DNA from 4 places in the Limnohabitans sp. genome. Region 1 is predicted to be linked to each of the others. Evidence: predicted binding sites of a transcription regulator. Region 1 holds the regulator's gene; each other region holds the start of a gene.
What was found. Region 1 encodes sigma-54, which starts transcription at its own class of promoters, with help from an activator protein. Its sites were predicted from a motif close to TGGCANGNAANCTGCTTT; they were not measured.

Region 1 (3,557 bases):
CAAAGTCGACCATGCGGAACGCCACATCGCTGCCAAAGACGGGCGCGGTGGGTTCGTGTTCCAGGTCGCGGGCTTCTTCGATCAGGCCTTGCCAGACGTGGTTCTGGAAGGGCAGCAGTTTCTCGAAACCAAAGCGCCGCTGCAAACCAGGGGCGATGCCGCAGGCGATTTGGGCCGCTTCGATCGGGATGGTGCCGCTGCCGCAGCAGGGGTCATAAAGTGGAACCGTGGTGTCCCATCCACTGGCGGCGATCATGGCGGCGGCCAGGGTTTCCTTCAAAGGCGCGTCGCCCTTGTCGGTGCGCCAGCCGCGCTTAAACAGAGGTTCGCCCGAGGTGTCGATGTAGAGCGTGGCCGTTTCGGGCGTCAGGTGGGCATAAATGCGCACGTCGGGCCAAGTGGTGTCCACGTTGGGGCGCTCGCCGCGCTTGGCGCGAAAGCGGTCGGCCACCGCGTCTTTGATCTTGAGGGCCGCAAAGTTCAGGCTGGTCAGCGGGCTGTGCTGCGCGGTGATGTCGATCTTGAAGGTCTGCTTGGGCGTGAACCAGATTTCCCAAGCCACTTCGCTGGCGGCGTTGTACAGGTCGTTTTCGTTGCGGTAATCGGTGACCGACAACTGCACCAGCACGCGTTGGGTCAAGCGGCTGTGCAGGTTGATGCGCATCGCATCGCGCCACGAGGCGCGGGCCATCACGCCGCCGCGGCCCGTCATCAGGTCGTGGCCTGTGAGTCCGGTGATGGCGTGCACTTCGTCGGCCAAAAAGCCCTCCACGCCAGCGGCGCAGGGCATGAACAGGTTCAATGAATTCACTCAAATACTTTCACAGGGTTTTGCGCAGGTTGGCAGGGGCGATCTTCAGGGCTTCGCGGTACTTGGCCACCGTGCGGCGGGCGCAGTCGATGCCTTGCTCTTTCAGCATCTCGGATATCTGGTTGTCAGACAGCGGTTTGGCGGGTTTTTCAGCGGCCACAAATTGTTTGATGAGCGCCCGCACGGCGGTGCTCGATGCGGCGCTGCCGCTGTCGGTGCCCAAGCCTGAGCCAAAGAAATACTTCAGCTCAAAAGTGCCTTGCGGCGTGGCCATGTACTTGGCCGTGGTCACACGGCTGATGGTCGACTCGTGCATGCCCAGCTCGTCGGCGATTTCGCGCAGCACCAGTGGGCGCATGGCCAGCGCGCCGTGCGTGAAAAAGTTTTTCTGCCGCTCCACGATGGCGGTGGACACGCGCAAAATGGTGTCAAAGCGCTGCTGGATGTTCTTGATGAACCAGCGCGCTTCCTGCAGGCGCTGCTGTAAACCCGCGTGGTTGTCGCCCTTGCCACCGCGCAGGGCGTTGGCGTAAATGTCATGCACGCGCAGCTTAGGCATCACATCGGGGTTGAGCAGGATGCGGAACCTGGCTGTGCCCGTCTTGCTGGTGTTCACCACCAGCACATCGGGGATGATGATGTTTTGCTCGGCCAGCGCAAAGGGACGCCCGGGCTTGGGTTCGAGCCGGGCAATGAAGGGAATGGCGGCTTTGACCACGGTTTCGCTCAGGCCGCAGGCCACCGCCAAGCGTTTGAAGTCGCGTTTGGCCAGCATTTCCAGCGGCTGGGCGCAGATGGTGAGCGCCGCTTGGGCCACTTCGTGAGTGGGTTCGTCTTTCAGCCAAGCTTTGATTTGGATGCGCAGGCACTCGGCCAGGTCGCGCGCGCCCACGCCCACGGGTTCGAGCGATTGCAGCAAGCCCAGCGCCACGGTGAAGCGGTGCACCAGTTCGTCGATTTGTTCAAAGTCATCGGTGCCTGCCAGGCTGGCGGCCAACTCGGGCAAGGTGTCGGTCAGGTAGCCGTCTTCATTCAGCGACTCGATCAAAAAGCGCAGCGCCGCACGGTCAAGTTCGGACAGGCGCAGCGACAAGGCCTGGCGGTGCAAAAAGTCGGTCAGCGAGCCACTGCTGCGGGCCAGGTCGATGGCGTCGGCAGTTTCTTCGCCGTTGTTTTGGCGCGGTGTGGCGTCGCCGCCCCACTCGCTGTCGTCGGGGCGCATGTCCACGCTGCCGTCGCCGTCCCAACTTTCGGCCACGTCGGTCACCGCTTCGTCGCGGGTTTCGCTGGGGCTGTCGTCGCTGCTGCTGGATGTGCTGGCGCTTTCACTCACCCGGTCGCCCAAGCTGACGTGGGCATCGGCTTGGTCCAGGCCAAACGCTTCGGCGGGCGCTTCTTCTTCGGCGCGCTCCAAAAAGGGGTTGTCGTCCAGCATCTGGTCAACTTCTTGTGACAGCTCCAGGGTGGACAGTTGCAGCAGGCGGATCGATTGTTGCAACTGGGGCGTGAGCGCCAGGTGCTGTGACATGCGAAGCGACAGGCCGGGTTTCATGGCTGTGCGCTCAGGTTGCGGACGCGTGGGGTGTTCATCACATCCTGAAGTGTTCGCCCAGATACACCCGGCGTACCTCGGGGTTGGCCACGATCTCTTCGGGCGTGCCTTCGGCCAATACACGTCCTTCGCTGATGATGTAGGCGTGGTCGCAAATGCCCAGCGTCTCGCGCACGTTGTGGTCGGTGATCAGCACGCCAATGCCGCGCTCTTTGAGAAAGGCGATGATGCGCTGAATCTCGATCACGGCAATCGGGTCGATACCGGCAAAGGGCTCGTCCAGCAAGATGAAACGCGGGTCAGTGGCCAAGGCGCGGGCAATCTCCACGCGGCGACGCTCACCGCCTGACAAGGCCACCGACGGCGAGTCGCGCAGGTGGTCCACCCGCAAATCGTTTAGCAATTCGGTCAGGCGTTTTTCCACATCGGCGCTGCTCAGGGCGCGGCCTTGCGCGTCGGTTTGCAGCTCCAAAATGGCGCGCACGTTGTCGGCCACCGAGAGCTTGCGAAAGATGGACGCCTCTTGCGGCAAATACGACAAGCCCATGCGCGAGCGCTTGTGGATGGGCATGCGGGTGACGTCTTCGCCGTCGATCAAAATCTGCCCGCCATCGGCCCGAACCAGGCCCACGATCATGTAAAAAGAAGTGGTTTTGCCCGCGCCGTTGGGGCCCAGCAGACCCACCACTTCACCCTTGTCCACTTGCACCGACACGTCGTGCACCACTTTTCGGCTGCCGTAAGCTTTCTTCAGGTGGCGCGCTTGCAGGCGGCTGTTGTCTTCTGTCTGAATCATGGCTTTTGTGCTGGCACGGTGCTGGGGCTGGAGCGCAAGGTCGGCCCCGTCACAGTGGCTTCAGCCGCCGATGATTTGACCCGTGGCACCAGCGTGGCGCGAGTGCGTTGCTCTGCAGCTTGAGCAGTTTGACCATCCACAGTCACCACTTCGGTGCTGTTGTTGAACACGATGCTGTGGCCATGAAGCTGGTTGGCCACTTCGGTGCCGCGCAGGATGCGCACCTCGGCACGACGCATCAGGGTCACGATGTCAGTCTGGTTGTCGTAGGTGACCTCTTCGGCTTCGCCTTCGGTGTATTCGTTGAGCCCCTCACGTTTTTGCCTGAAAAAAACGCGCTCGGCTGGGGCCGCCCACAATGTGGCCACTTGCCTGCCTTGAGCGTCTTGCTGAACTTG
Region 2 (3,557 bases), 400 kb from region 1:
GGCCAAAACATGCATGTGCTGACGCACCACGCCCATGCCGATGGCACGCATTACCCCTTGGACGACTGCCCGATTTACAACGCCTTTCGCCAAGGCCAGCCCTGCCGCATCGACAGCGAGGTGTTTTGGCGCGCTGACGGCAGCAGCTTTCCGGTGGAGTATTCGAGCTACCCGGTGTTTGACCAGGGCCAAGTGCGCGGTGCGGTGGTCACCTTTGTCGACATCACCGAACGCAAGCGGGCCGAACACGCTTTGCACCAGGCCAAAAACGAACTGGAGCTGCGCGTGGCCGAACGCACGCAGGCGCTGGAAACCGCCTTGCAACAACTGCGCGAACTGGCCGCCTGGTCCGAGGCGGTGCGCGAAGAAGAGCGCACCCGCATCGCGCGTGAAGTGCACGACGAGTTGGGCAGCTTGCTGGTGGCCCTGAAGATGGATGTGGGCTGGCTGGACAAGCGCTTGTCTGAGCAAGAGCAGCGTGCGGCCGTGGAGGCCCCAGGCCAGCGCGACAACATGCGCGGAAAAATGCGAGAAAAGTGCCAGAACATGAGCCGCTTGATCGAAAACGCGGTGGTCAATGTGGGCCGCATCATCACCGACCTGCGCCCCAGCATCCTGGACCACCAGGGCCTGTGGGGTGCTTTGGAGTGGCAGGCGCAGGAGTTTGTGCAGTCGGCAGAACAGCAACTCAAGTGGTGCATGGAAGTCAACGAGCAGCGGGAGTTGCCTGAGCCCATGGCCATGGCGGTGTTTCGCATCTTCCAGGAGATGCTCAGCAACGTGGGCCGCCACGCCCGGGCGCGCACGGTGGACGTGGACATCGTGGAGCGCGAGGGCTGGTTGCACTTGTCGGTGGAAGACGATGGCTGCGGTGCTTTGCCACAGGTGTTTGAGTCGCCGCAGGCTTACGGCATCCTGGGCATGCGCGAGCGGGCGCGCCACTTTGGTGGCGTGATCGACATCGACAGCCAACCCGGCAGGGGCACGCGCATGCGCTTGTCCATGCCCTTGGCTGCCCACGAGGTGGCCGCATGAACGCCGCCGTGCGTGTGCTGCTGGGCGACGACCACAAGATCGTGCGCGAGGGCCTGAAGATGGTGCTGGCCGACGACCCCGCACTGCAGGTCGTGGCCGAGGCCGACACCGGTCCCGGCGTGCTGGACGAGGTGCACAGGCTGCAGGGCTTGCAGGGCCTCGATGTGGTCTTGCTCGACATCGCCTTGCCGGGCATGGACGGTCTGAATGTGCTGCAAGCGCTGCGGCGGGACTGGCCGGGTCTGCCCGTGCTGATGCTCAGTACCTACCCCGAAAAACAATACGCGGTGCGCTGCATTCAGCTCGGAGCCTCGGGTTATCTGAACAAAAGCACCGACCCGGATGAACTGATGGCCGCGCTGCGCCGCGTGGCCGCAGGCGGCATGCACGTCACGCGGGCCACCGCCGAGGCCTTGGCCAGCTTGGTCAGCCAAGGACGCACCAAAACCGGGATCGACATGCTGTCGCACCGCGAACACCAGGTCTATCTTTTGTTGATCCAGGGACACACCGTGAGCGAAATTGGTGCACAACTGAGTCTGGCCCCCAACACGGTGAGCACTTACCGTGCACGCATCCTGGAAAAGACCGGCACCAAGAACGATGTGGAGTTGGCTTTGTATGCGCAAAGCATCGTCGGGCGCTATTGACCTGGTTCGACCTGCCCGGGATTTGTAGGGCCAGCCCTACGCCGCATCGACAAGCGGCTTGCTAAATGAAGAAGCACGCCCCCAATGGCGCATGGGCAAGGTTTTCTGGCCCGCAGCTTGCATAGACCTGAGCATCTCCAACAAAGCGAGGTTGCCATGTCTGAATATTTCGACCCGTACAACGCCGACCGTCCCCTGATGCTCAAGTGCAGCTGCGGCCGTGACCATTCACCCGCCGACCACCATGCGGCTGTTGCAGCCGATGCGGCTGCAGCCCAGTTGCGTGCGCGTTCAGAGACCGCCGAGTTCGAGGCCTACAGCCAGGAGTTCATCGAGGCCACACTGGTCAAGTCGCTGTTTCCACACGACGAAGAGCGCCGCCTGTTCTTGCGCGCAGTGGGCAAAAAGACCGCCATGGCCGCCATTGCCAGCGTGCTGCCTGTGGCCAGCTTGCAGGCCTTGGCGCAAAGCAAAGGCCCTTTGGAAAAAACCAACCTCAAGATCGGCTTCATCCCGATCACCTGCGCCACGCCACTCATCATGGCCGATCCGCTGGGCTTTTACCAAAAGCAGGGCCTGAATGTCGAAGTGACCAAGACCGCCGGTTGGGCGCTGATTCGCGACAAGATGATCAACAAGGAGTACGACGCCACGCACTTCCTGTCGCCCATGCCCTTGGCCATCAGCATGGGTTTGGGCGCCAACGCCACGCCCATGAATGTGGCGACCATCCAGAACATCAACGGCCAAGCCATCACGCTGGCTGTCAAGCACAAGAACAACCGCGACCCGAAAAACTGGAAGGGCTTCAAGTTTGCAGTGCCTTTCGATTATTCGATGCACAACTTTTTGCTGCGCTATTACTTGGCCGAAAACGGCATCAACCCCGACACCGATGTGCAAATTCGCGTGGTACCACCCCCAGAGATGGTGGCCAACTTGCGCTCGGGCAACATCGACGGTTTCCTCGGACCCGATCCCTTCAACCAGCGGGCGGTGTTCGACGAAGTCGGTTTCATCCACATCCTGACCAAAGAGCTGTGGGACGGGCACCCCTGCTGCGCCTTTGGCACCAGCACCGAGTTCATCCAGAAGAACCCCAACACCTTCGCAGCGCTCTACCGCGCGGTGCTCACGGCCGCAGCCATGGCCCGCAAGCCCGAAAACCGGGAACTGATCGCCAAGGTGATTTCACCCGCGCAGTACCTGAACCAGCCCGAGGCTGTGATTGCCCAAGTGCTGACCGGCAAGTTTGCCGACGGTTTGGGCAAGGTGCAAAACGTGCCCGGTCGCGCGGACTTTGACCCCATGCCCTGGCAAAGCATGGCGGTGTGGATGCTCACGCAAATGAAGCGCTGGGGTTATGTCAAAGGCGATGTGAACTACAAGCAAATCGCCGAGAAAGTGTTCCTCATCACCGATGCGCGCAAGCACATGAAAGAGCTGGGCCACAGCTTTGCAGCCACCACGCCTTACCCCAAGCACAAGATCATGGGCAAAGAGTTTGACCCGGCCAAGCCCGAGGAGTACATCAAGAGCTTCGCGATCAACAAGATGGGTTAAGGCACATGAAAACCACGCACCTCAATTTGCGCGCGGCCATGGTCTCGCTGCTCATGTTCTTGGTCTTTCTGGGGGCCTGGCAGCTCTCGGCCACTGCCCCAACGGTGGCCGGCGCCTCCAAGGCGGGCATGACGGCCGAAGAGATCGAATACCAAAAGATGATGGGCAAAGACCCGGGGGCGGTCAAAACCACGGGGTTTCCGCCACCGCTTGAAGTGGGCAAGGCCATGCTGGGCCACCTGGCCGATCCGTTTTATGACAAAGGCCCCAACGACAAAGGCATCGGCATCCAACTCGCGCATTCTCTGG
Region 3 (3,557 bases), 1.8 Mb from region 1:
ACAAAGCGGATGCGCCCCTGCCCCTGCATCACGGCTACGGGTGTGGCCAATAAATCAAAGGCCTGAAAGCGTGCCAATCGGTTCATGGTGTTCGTGCGCCGGCCACCACCGGGCGGCGGTCAAGCTCACGTTGCAAACTGTCAATGTCACGCTGTGTGCGCTCAATCGCCGCCTTGAGCGAAGCCACCCGGTCCAGGTATCTCTGGTGGTGACGGCTCTCGGAGGCCCACTTGACCGGCTCCCCATTGTTGTACTCCTGCGCCAGCGAGTTGAGTTGCTGCCGTGCCTTGTCCAACTCATGACTCACGATGGTGCGGGCTTGCAGATCGCGCTCGATTTGTTGCGGATTCTGCCCACGCGGGGATTCCGACGTGGTGCGCGACTCAGGCCCCGGGCTGACTGCAGGAGCGACGGCACGCATTGCTGCAGGCCGCGTCCCGGAAATCACCGTCACCGCCTGGGGGGCCATGCGTTCGCATTGCTGGATGTCTCTGGGGGCGTTGGTGTACTCGTTGCCACAGCGGTAAATCACCTCTTGGGACCATGCAGCAACACCCCAGCTCATGCCTGCACCGAACAGCACACCCCCCAGGATGGATGACAAACGCCTGTATGTAAGCAATCGAAACATGACCATGATTTGACTTTGTAGCAAATCGACCAGGGAAAAAACCAAAACCACATTGAACCAGAAAAAAAGGACGGCCAAGGCCGTCCTTTTTGAATTGCACGCACCGTGCAATCCGCACATGCCTTTTTACAACGAGTAGTACATGTCGTACTCGACCGGAGACACCTCGACGCGGCTGCGCGTGACTTCTTGCATCTTCAGCTCGATGTACGAATCGATCCATGCATCCGTGAACACACCGCCTTTGGTCAGGAAAGCGCGGTCAGCATTCAAGGCTTCGAGTGCCTGATCCAGGCTGGAGCAAACGGTGGGCACCAGTTTGTCTTCCTCCGGGGGCAGGTGGTACAGGTCTTTGGTCGCAGCTTCGCCCGGGTGGATCTTGTTCTCGATACCGTCCAGACCTGCCATCAACAGGGCAGCAAAACCCAGATAGGGGTTGCACAGCGGATCGGGGAAGCGCGCTTCCACGCGGCGGGCCTTGTCTGATGCGACGTTAGGAATGCGGATCGAGGCGGAACGGTTCTTGGCCGAATAGGCCAATTTCACGGGGGCTTCGAAATGGGGCACCAAGCGCTTGTAGCTGTTGGTACCAGGGTTGGTGATGGCGTTCAGAGCACGAGCGTGCTTGATGATGCCACCGATGTAATACAGGGCAAACTCGGACAGACCGGCGTAGCCGTTGCCTGCGAACAGGTTTTTGCCGTCTTTCCAGATGGACTGGTGAACGTGCATGCCGGAGCCGTTGTCGCCAGCATAGGGTTTGGGCATGAAGGTGGCGGTTTTGCCGTAAGCGTTGGCCACGTTGTGGATCACGTACTTTTGCAGCAGTGTCCAGTCAGCACGCTCGACCAAGGTGGAGAACTTGGTGCCGATTTCGCACTGGCCAGCGCCAGCCACTTCGTGGTGGTGCACTTCGACCGGGATGCCCACGGATTCGAGGATCAGGGCCATTTCGCTGCGCATGTCGTGCGTGCTGTCAACGGGCGGCACGGGAAAGTAACCGCCCTTGACGCGGTTGCGGTGGCCTTTGTTGCCGCCGTCCATCTTGGTGCCGCTGTTCCATGGGGCTTCGGCTTCGTCGATGGCGTAAAAAGTGTTGTTTGGCTCGGTGCTCCAACGCACTTCGTCGAACAAGAAAAATTCTGGCTCAGGACCGAAGTAGGCGGTGTCGCCCAGGCCCGATTGCTTGAGGTATGTCTCAGCACGCTTGGCGATCGAACGTGGGTCACGCTCGTAGGCCTTGCCATCGGTGGGCTCGATCACGTCGCAGATCATGACCAAGGTGACTTCTTCGAAAAAGGGGTCAATGATGGCGCTGGCAGCATCCGGAATCAACAACATGTCCGACGCTTCGATGCCCTTCCAGCCGGCGATGGAGGAGCCGTCAAAGGCTTGACCGTCCTCGAACTTGTTCTCGTCAAACTGTGACACGGGCACCGTGATGTGCTGCCATTTGCCACGGGTATCGGTAAAGCGGAAATCAATGAACTTGACTTCGTTTTCTTTCACCATCTTCATCACGTCTGCGACGGTCTTGGCCATCAAATTCTCCTGGGTATAAAAAGTTGGAAAGTGTACGCATTGACCATGCAGTTTTTGTGCCAACTTGCCCCATGGCACCCGCCCCAACGGCTCGGGTGCACCACGCCCCCAAGCCATGCCCATCTGGCGCTGTGCTCTGAAGGCTCAACCAGCCCACCCACCCCCGTTGAAGCACTAAAATGGTGCATTATTGCTCCATTTTAGTGCAAACCCTTTTAACGCACCAATTCGGGGCCATACTGCAGGGAGAAGGCGGTCAAACCCTGGCGCAGATCGAGGTAAGCAGCTTGTGCCGCATCGGGCACCCCTTTGACGCCCAGCTCGATGTGCCGACCCCACTGTGGGTGGTCCACGCTGGGCAAACTGAACACCTTGACGGCGGGGTGTGCGGTTTCGATCGACTCCATCAGCGGGGTCAGGGTCGCCTCCATGGCACCCCAAATGATGACCGACATTTCAAGATGCGCGTTTTGAAGAAAGTACTGGCTGTAATGCGTCTCCAGAACCGACTCGATCATGGGCCAGGCCATGACCGGGAAACCAGGCACGAAATGCACAACGCCCTGGCCAGTCCCCTGGCAACTGAAGCCGGGAATCTTGTTGTAGGGATTGCGGATGATGGTCGCGCCTTGCGGAAAGACGCCCATATTGAGGCGATGGATGTTGTCCGCCCGCTCGGGCTCATAAGCTACCCCCTGCTCTTTGGCTGTGTCCTGCATCCGTTCTTGAATCAAGGCCCTGGCTTCGGGATGCAAAATCATGGGCACCCCCAGGGCGCGGCCAGCGCATTGGCGGGTATGGTCGTCCGGGGTGGCCCCAATACCGCCGCAACTGAACACCACATCGGCTGAGTCAAACGCCCTTTGCAAGCTGGCCGTGATGCGCTCTGGCGAATCACCGATGTATTCGGCCCAACTCAGGCTCAAACCACGGGCTGCCATCAACGCGATGACTTTGGGCAGGTGCTTGTCCTGGCGTTTGCCGGACATGATTTCGTCACCAATGACGACCAGGCCAAAAGCAGGGGTCATGTTGTGCATGGAGAAAAAGAAAACTTAACGGCTTTCGCGCGGATCGACATCCGTGACATCGTTTTTGGGGTTACCCGCCAAAACCTGGGACGGCCCCAAAGCTGCAGCCAGCCGGGCGCCAGCGTGGGGCGAACCGGGCTTGGCAGGTTGCAAAGGAGCCAACTCGGGGGCCTGAGGCTCCTGACGCATGGCTTGCAAAGCACTCAAGGCAAAATGCGCAAACCACAATGACGCAAAGGCAAAGACCAGGGTGTAAATCCAGATCGCTAGGGGCACCAAAATGACAAAAGCCGCTGCAAACAAAGCGCCCGAAGCCCAGAGCAAACTGGGCGCGGTCCCCATCAAGCCAGAGA
Region 4 (3,557 bases), 460 kb from region 1:
GTCATTTCGTCGGCGACTTCTTTGGCGGTGTAGGCGTCAGGACCCATCCAGAACCAGACCATGTGGGCGACAGGCAGGTAGCTGAAGGTGAACCACAGCACCATGAAGGCCAGCACGGCAGAGAACTTGATGCGCTCAGCGAATGCACCCACGATCAGCGCGCAAGTGATGCCTGCGAACGTGGCCTGGAAAGCGGCGAACGAGATTTCAGGAATGACCACCCCTTTGCTGAAGGTGGCTGCGTTGGCAAAGGTGCCTGCTGCGTTGTCCCAAATGCCTTTCATGAACAGGCGGTCAAAACCGCCGATGAAGGCATTGCCCTCGGTGAACGCCAGGCTGTAGCCATAAATGAACCACAACACGGTGATCATCGAGAAGGTGACTACCACTTGCATCAGCACCGACAGCATGTTTTTGCTGCGGACCAAGCCGCCGTAGAACAGGGCCAGCCCCGGAATGACCATCATGATCACCAAAATGGTGGCCACCATCATCCAGGCAATGTCGCCCTTGTTGGGCACCGCCGCTGGCGCGGCTTCGGCCGCTGCCGCGGCGGGTGCCGCTTCCGGTTTGGCTTCTGCGGCAGGAGCTGTAACGGCAGCAGGGGCAGTCTGTGCGGTGGCAACAGAGGTCGCACCGAACAGGCCCAAGCCCAGGCTCAAGCCCAAGGCCAGAGTTGCGAATAGCTTTTTCATCAATGACTCTCTTTCTGATCGATCAAAGGGCTTCGCCACCGGTCTCACCGGTGCGGATGCGAACCACTTGTTCGAGGTCGTAAACAAAAATCTTGCCGTCGCCGATCTTGCCGGTGCGGGCACCGGATTCAATGGCTTCGATCACACGCTCGACCAACTCGTCAGAGACGGCCGCTTCGATCTTCACCTTGGGTAAAAAGTCGACGACGTATTCAGCGCCACGGTACAGCTCGGTGTGGCCTTTTTGACGACCAAAGCCTTTGACTTCGGTCACAGTGATGCCCTGCACGCCGATGCCCGACAGTGCTTCACGCACTTCGTCCAGCTTGAAGGGTTTGATGATGGCGGTCACCAGTTTCATGATGGCTCCTTGGTTGGAATGGGTGAAATCAGAAGGTGTACTTCAGGCCAACGACCAATGCGTCTTTGCCGTTGTACTTGCCTCTGAAAGAATAAACGTTCCTGTTTGCATCTGTACCCACAAAGGCTGCCGATGCAGTTAAACCATTTTCAATATCTTTGACGAGGGTCAAGGCGTAATCGGTGTATGAAGCGTTGGCAATGTTCTGAACGCTCTGGTAACCCACATGGGGCGTTAAAGTCAATCCATTGCCCAAATCAAGGGCCGCACTCAGGTCAAGGTAATAGCTGTTTTTGCTGTTTGGATTACCAAACAAATTGGAAATGGCATGGGAGTACTTGGCCGTGAATACCCCGTAAGTCAGGCCACCATAAACTTCGTTGGTGTTGGCATTGGCAAATCCAGGGACATTGCCCAATTTGTTGCCGCTGTATTCATAACGCAAAAAACCCGCGTCATAAGACACATCGCCCACGGCACCCTTGTAACCACCGTACAAGTCAACTTCAACGTTGGCATCGCCGCCCGAATCCTTGATCCACTTGATGGTCGAAGCCCAGGCGCCTGCATACAAACCGCTCTTTTGGGCGTAATCAAAACCGCCTTGCACTGCCGGCTCCAGTCGAGACTGGGAAATACCACGGTAACGGTAGTCAGAAACCACCCCTGCATTGAACGACAAGGTGCTCTCGCCGGCCTGCGCCCGGGCTGCACCGGTGAGCAACAACAAGGACAAAGTCAGCAAAGAAGGTACGAGGATGTTTTTCATGGAAAGCTCCTGTAAGCAAAAAAGGACAAGCCATTCAAGCACGGACCGTGCCAATCCACCCCAGCGTCAACGTTCGGGGTTTTCCCCATGCATTCCTCACCCGTGCATGCTTGAATGGCATTCCAACAAGTTCTTTGCGCCGGGACTGCGCCACAGGACACGCAAAATTGCACCAAAACAGGGCAAGGAGGGTTTATGAGTCTCAGTTTGGTGCGAAGTCGCGCCCTGATCGGTCTGCAGGCACCACCCGTCACCGTCGAAGTGCACTTGGCCAATGGTCTGCCCAGCTTTACCCTGGTGGGCTTGGCCGATGTCGAAGTCAAAGAAGCCCGCGAACGGGTGCGCTCTGCCTTGCAAAACAGCGGGCTGGACTTTCCGCACAACAAACGCATCACCGTGAACCTGGCTCCAGCCGACCTGCCCAAGGATTCGGGTCGGTTGGACTTACCGATCGCACTGGGCATTTTGGCGGCCAGCGGGCAGATCGATGCCAGCAAACTGGCGGGCTACGAGTTTGCAGGCGAGCTGTCGCTGTCGGGTGAGCTGCGCCCAGTGCGCGGCGCACTGGCCATGAGCCTGGTGCTGCGCCAGCAGCAAGTTCGAACGCGGCTGGTCTTGCCACCCGGCAGCGCCGAAGAAGCGGCGCTGGTGCCCGATGCCGAAGTGTTCAGGGCACGGCATCTGCTCGATGTGGTGCAACAGTTTTTGCCCCCCTCCAACGAAGCTCTTCCAGAGCCCGGCGATGGCTGGGCCCGCATGGCACCGAGCACTCCGAACACCCCTCCACGGTATGCCGACCTGGCCGATGTGAAAGGCCAAGCCGGCATCAAACGGGTGCTGGAGATCGCCGCTGCCGGAGGCCATTCGCTGCTCATGGTCGGCCCGCCGGGTTCGGGCAAGTCCATGCTGGCCCAGCGCTTTGCGGGTTTGCTGCCGCCCATGGCCATCGAAGACGCCTTGGAATCGGCAGCCATTGCCAGCCTGGCGGGGCGTTTTGACCTGACGCGCTGGGCACAACGCCCCACGGGTCAGCCGCACCACTCGGCCAGCGCGGTGGCCTTGGTGGGCGGCGGCTCGCCACCGCGCCCAGGCGAGATCTCACTGGCGCACCACGGTGTGCTGTTTCTGGACGAGCTGCCCGAATTTCCGCGTGCGGCGCTGGAGGCCCTGCGCGAACCTCTGGAGACGGGCACCATCACCATCGCCCGCGCCGCTCGGCGGGCCGAGTTTCCGGCGCGCTTTCAGTTGATCGCGGCCATGAACCCCTGCCCTTGCGGCTATTTGGGCAGCGCCACACGGGCCTGCCGCTGCTCACCCGACCAGGTCAGCCGCTACCAAGGCAAGCTGAGTGGCCCGCTGCTGGACCGCATCGACCTGCACATCGAAGTGCCCAGCCTACCCGCGCAAGACCTGCTGAACGCCCCACCCGGTGAAAGCACCACCGCCATCGCGGCCCGCAGCCAGGTCGCCCGCGAACGCGCCCTGGCCCGCCAAGGTTGCGCCAACGCCGACCTGCAAGGTCAGGCCATTGACGCACAAGCGCGCTTGGACGACAACGCCACCGCCTTGCTGCAAAAAGCCGCCGTCAAACTCGGCTGGAGTGGCCGCAGCGTACACCGCAGCCTCAAAGTCGCCCGCACCATCGCCGACTTGGCGGGCAGCGACACCATTGCCACCACGCATGTGGCCGAAGCATTGCAGTACCGGCGGGTACTCAAGGAGCAGTGAGCCA

Region 2: HEQ17_RS14035 (CmpA/NrtA family ABC transporter substrate-binding protein) is a predicted target of sigma-54. The motif match lies at 1,792-1,809, and genes of this name have one in related genera.
Region 3: glnA (type I glutamate--ammonia ligase) is a predicted target of sigma-54. The motif match lies at 2,218-2,235, and genes of this name have one in related genera.
Region 4: HEQ17_RS14365 (TorF family putative porin) is a predicted target of sigma-54. The motif match lies at 1,861-1,878, and genes of this name have one in related genera.

What each region holds. Positions count from the first base shown of each region.
Region 1 is NZ_JAAVVW010000003.1:1,812,256-1,815,812, reverse strand. Features, by position in the region: gene HEQ17_RS12085 (THUMP domain-containing protein) at 1-811, opposite strand, end outside; gene HEQ17_RS12080 (RNA polymerase factor sigma-54) at 822-2,363, opposite strand; gene lptB (LPS export ABC transporter ATP-binding protein) at 2,401-3,159, opposite strand; gene lptA (lipopolysaccharide transport periplasmic protein LptA) at 3,156-3,557, opposite strand, start outside.
Region 2 is NZ_JAAVVW010000003.1:2,208,895-2,212,451, forward strand. Features, by position in the region: gene HEQ17_RS14025 (PAS domain S-box protein) at 1-1,035, shown strand, start outside; gene HEQ17_RS14030 (response regulator transcription factor) at 1,032-1,685, shown strand; gene HEQ17_RS14035 (CmpA/NrtA family ABC transporter substrate-binding protein) at 1,842-3,248, shown strand; gene ntrB (nitrate ABC transporter permease) at 3,254-3,557, shown strand, end outside.
Region 3 is NZ_JAAVVW010000003.1:16,196-19,752, reverse strand. Features, by position in the region: gene glnL (nitrogen regulation protein NR(II)) at 1-86, opposite strand, end outside; gene HEQ17_RS02960 (hypothetical protein) at 83-709, opposite strand; gene glnA (type I glutamate--ammonia ligase) at 758-2,173, opposite strand; gene HEQ17_RS02950 (molybdopterin-binding protein) at 2,389-3,204, opposite strand; gene HEQ17_RS02945 (EI24 domain-containing protein) at 3,229-3,557, opposite strand, start outside.
Region 4 is NZ_JAAVVW010000003.1:2,274,488-2,278,044, reverse strand. Features, by position in the region: gene amt (ammonium transporter) at 1-695, opposite strand, end outside; gene glnK (P-II family nitrogen regulator) at 718-1,056, opposite strand; gene HEQ17_RS14365 (TorF family putative porin) at 1,085-1,825, opposite strand; gene HEQ17_RS14360 (YifB family Mg chelatase-like AAA ATPase) at 2,021-3,553, shown strand.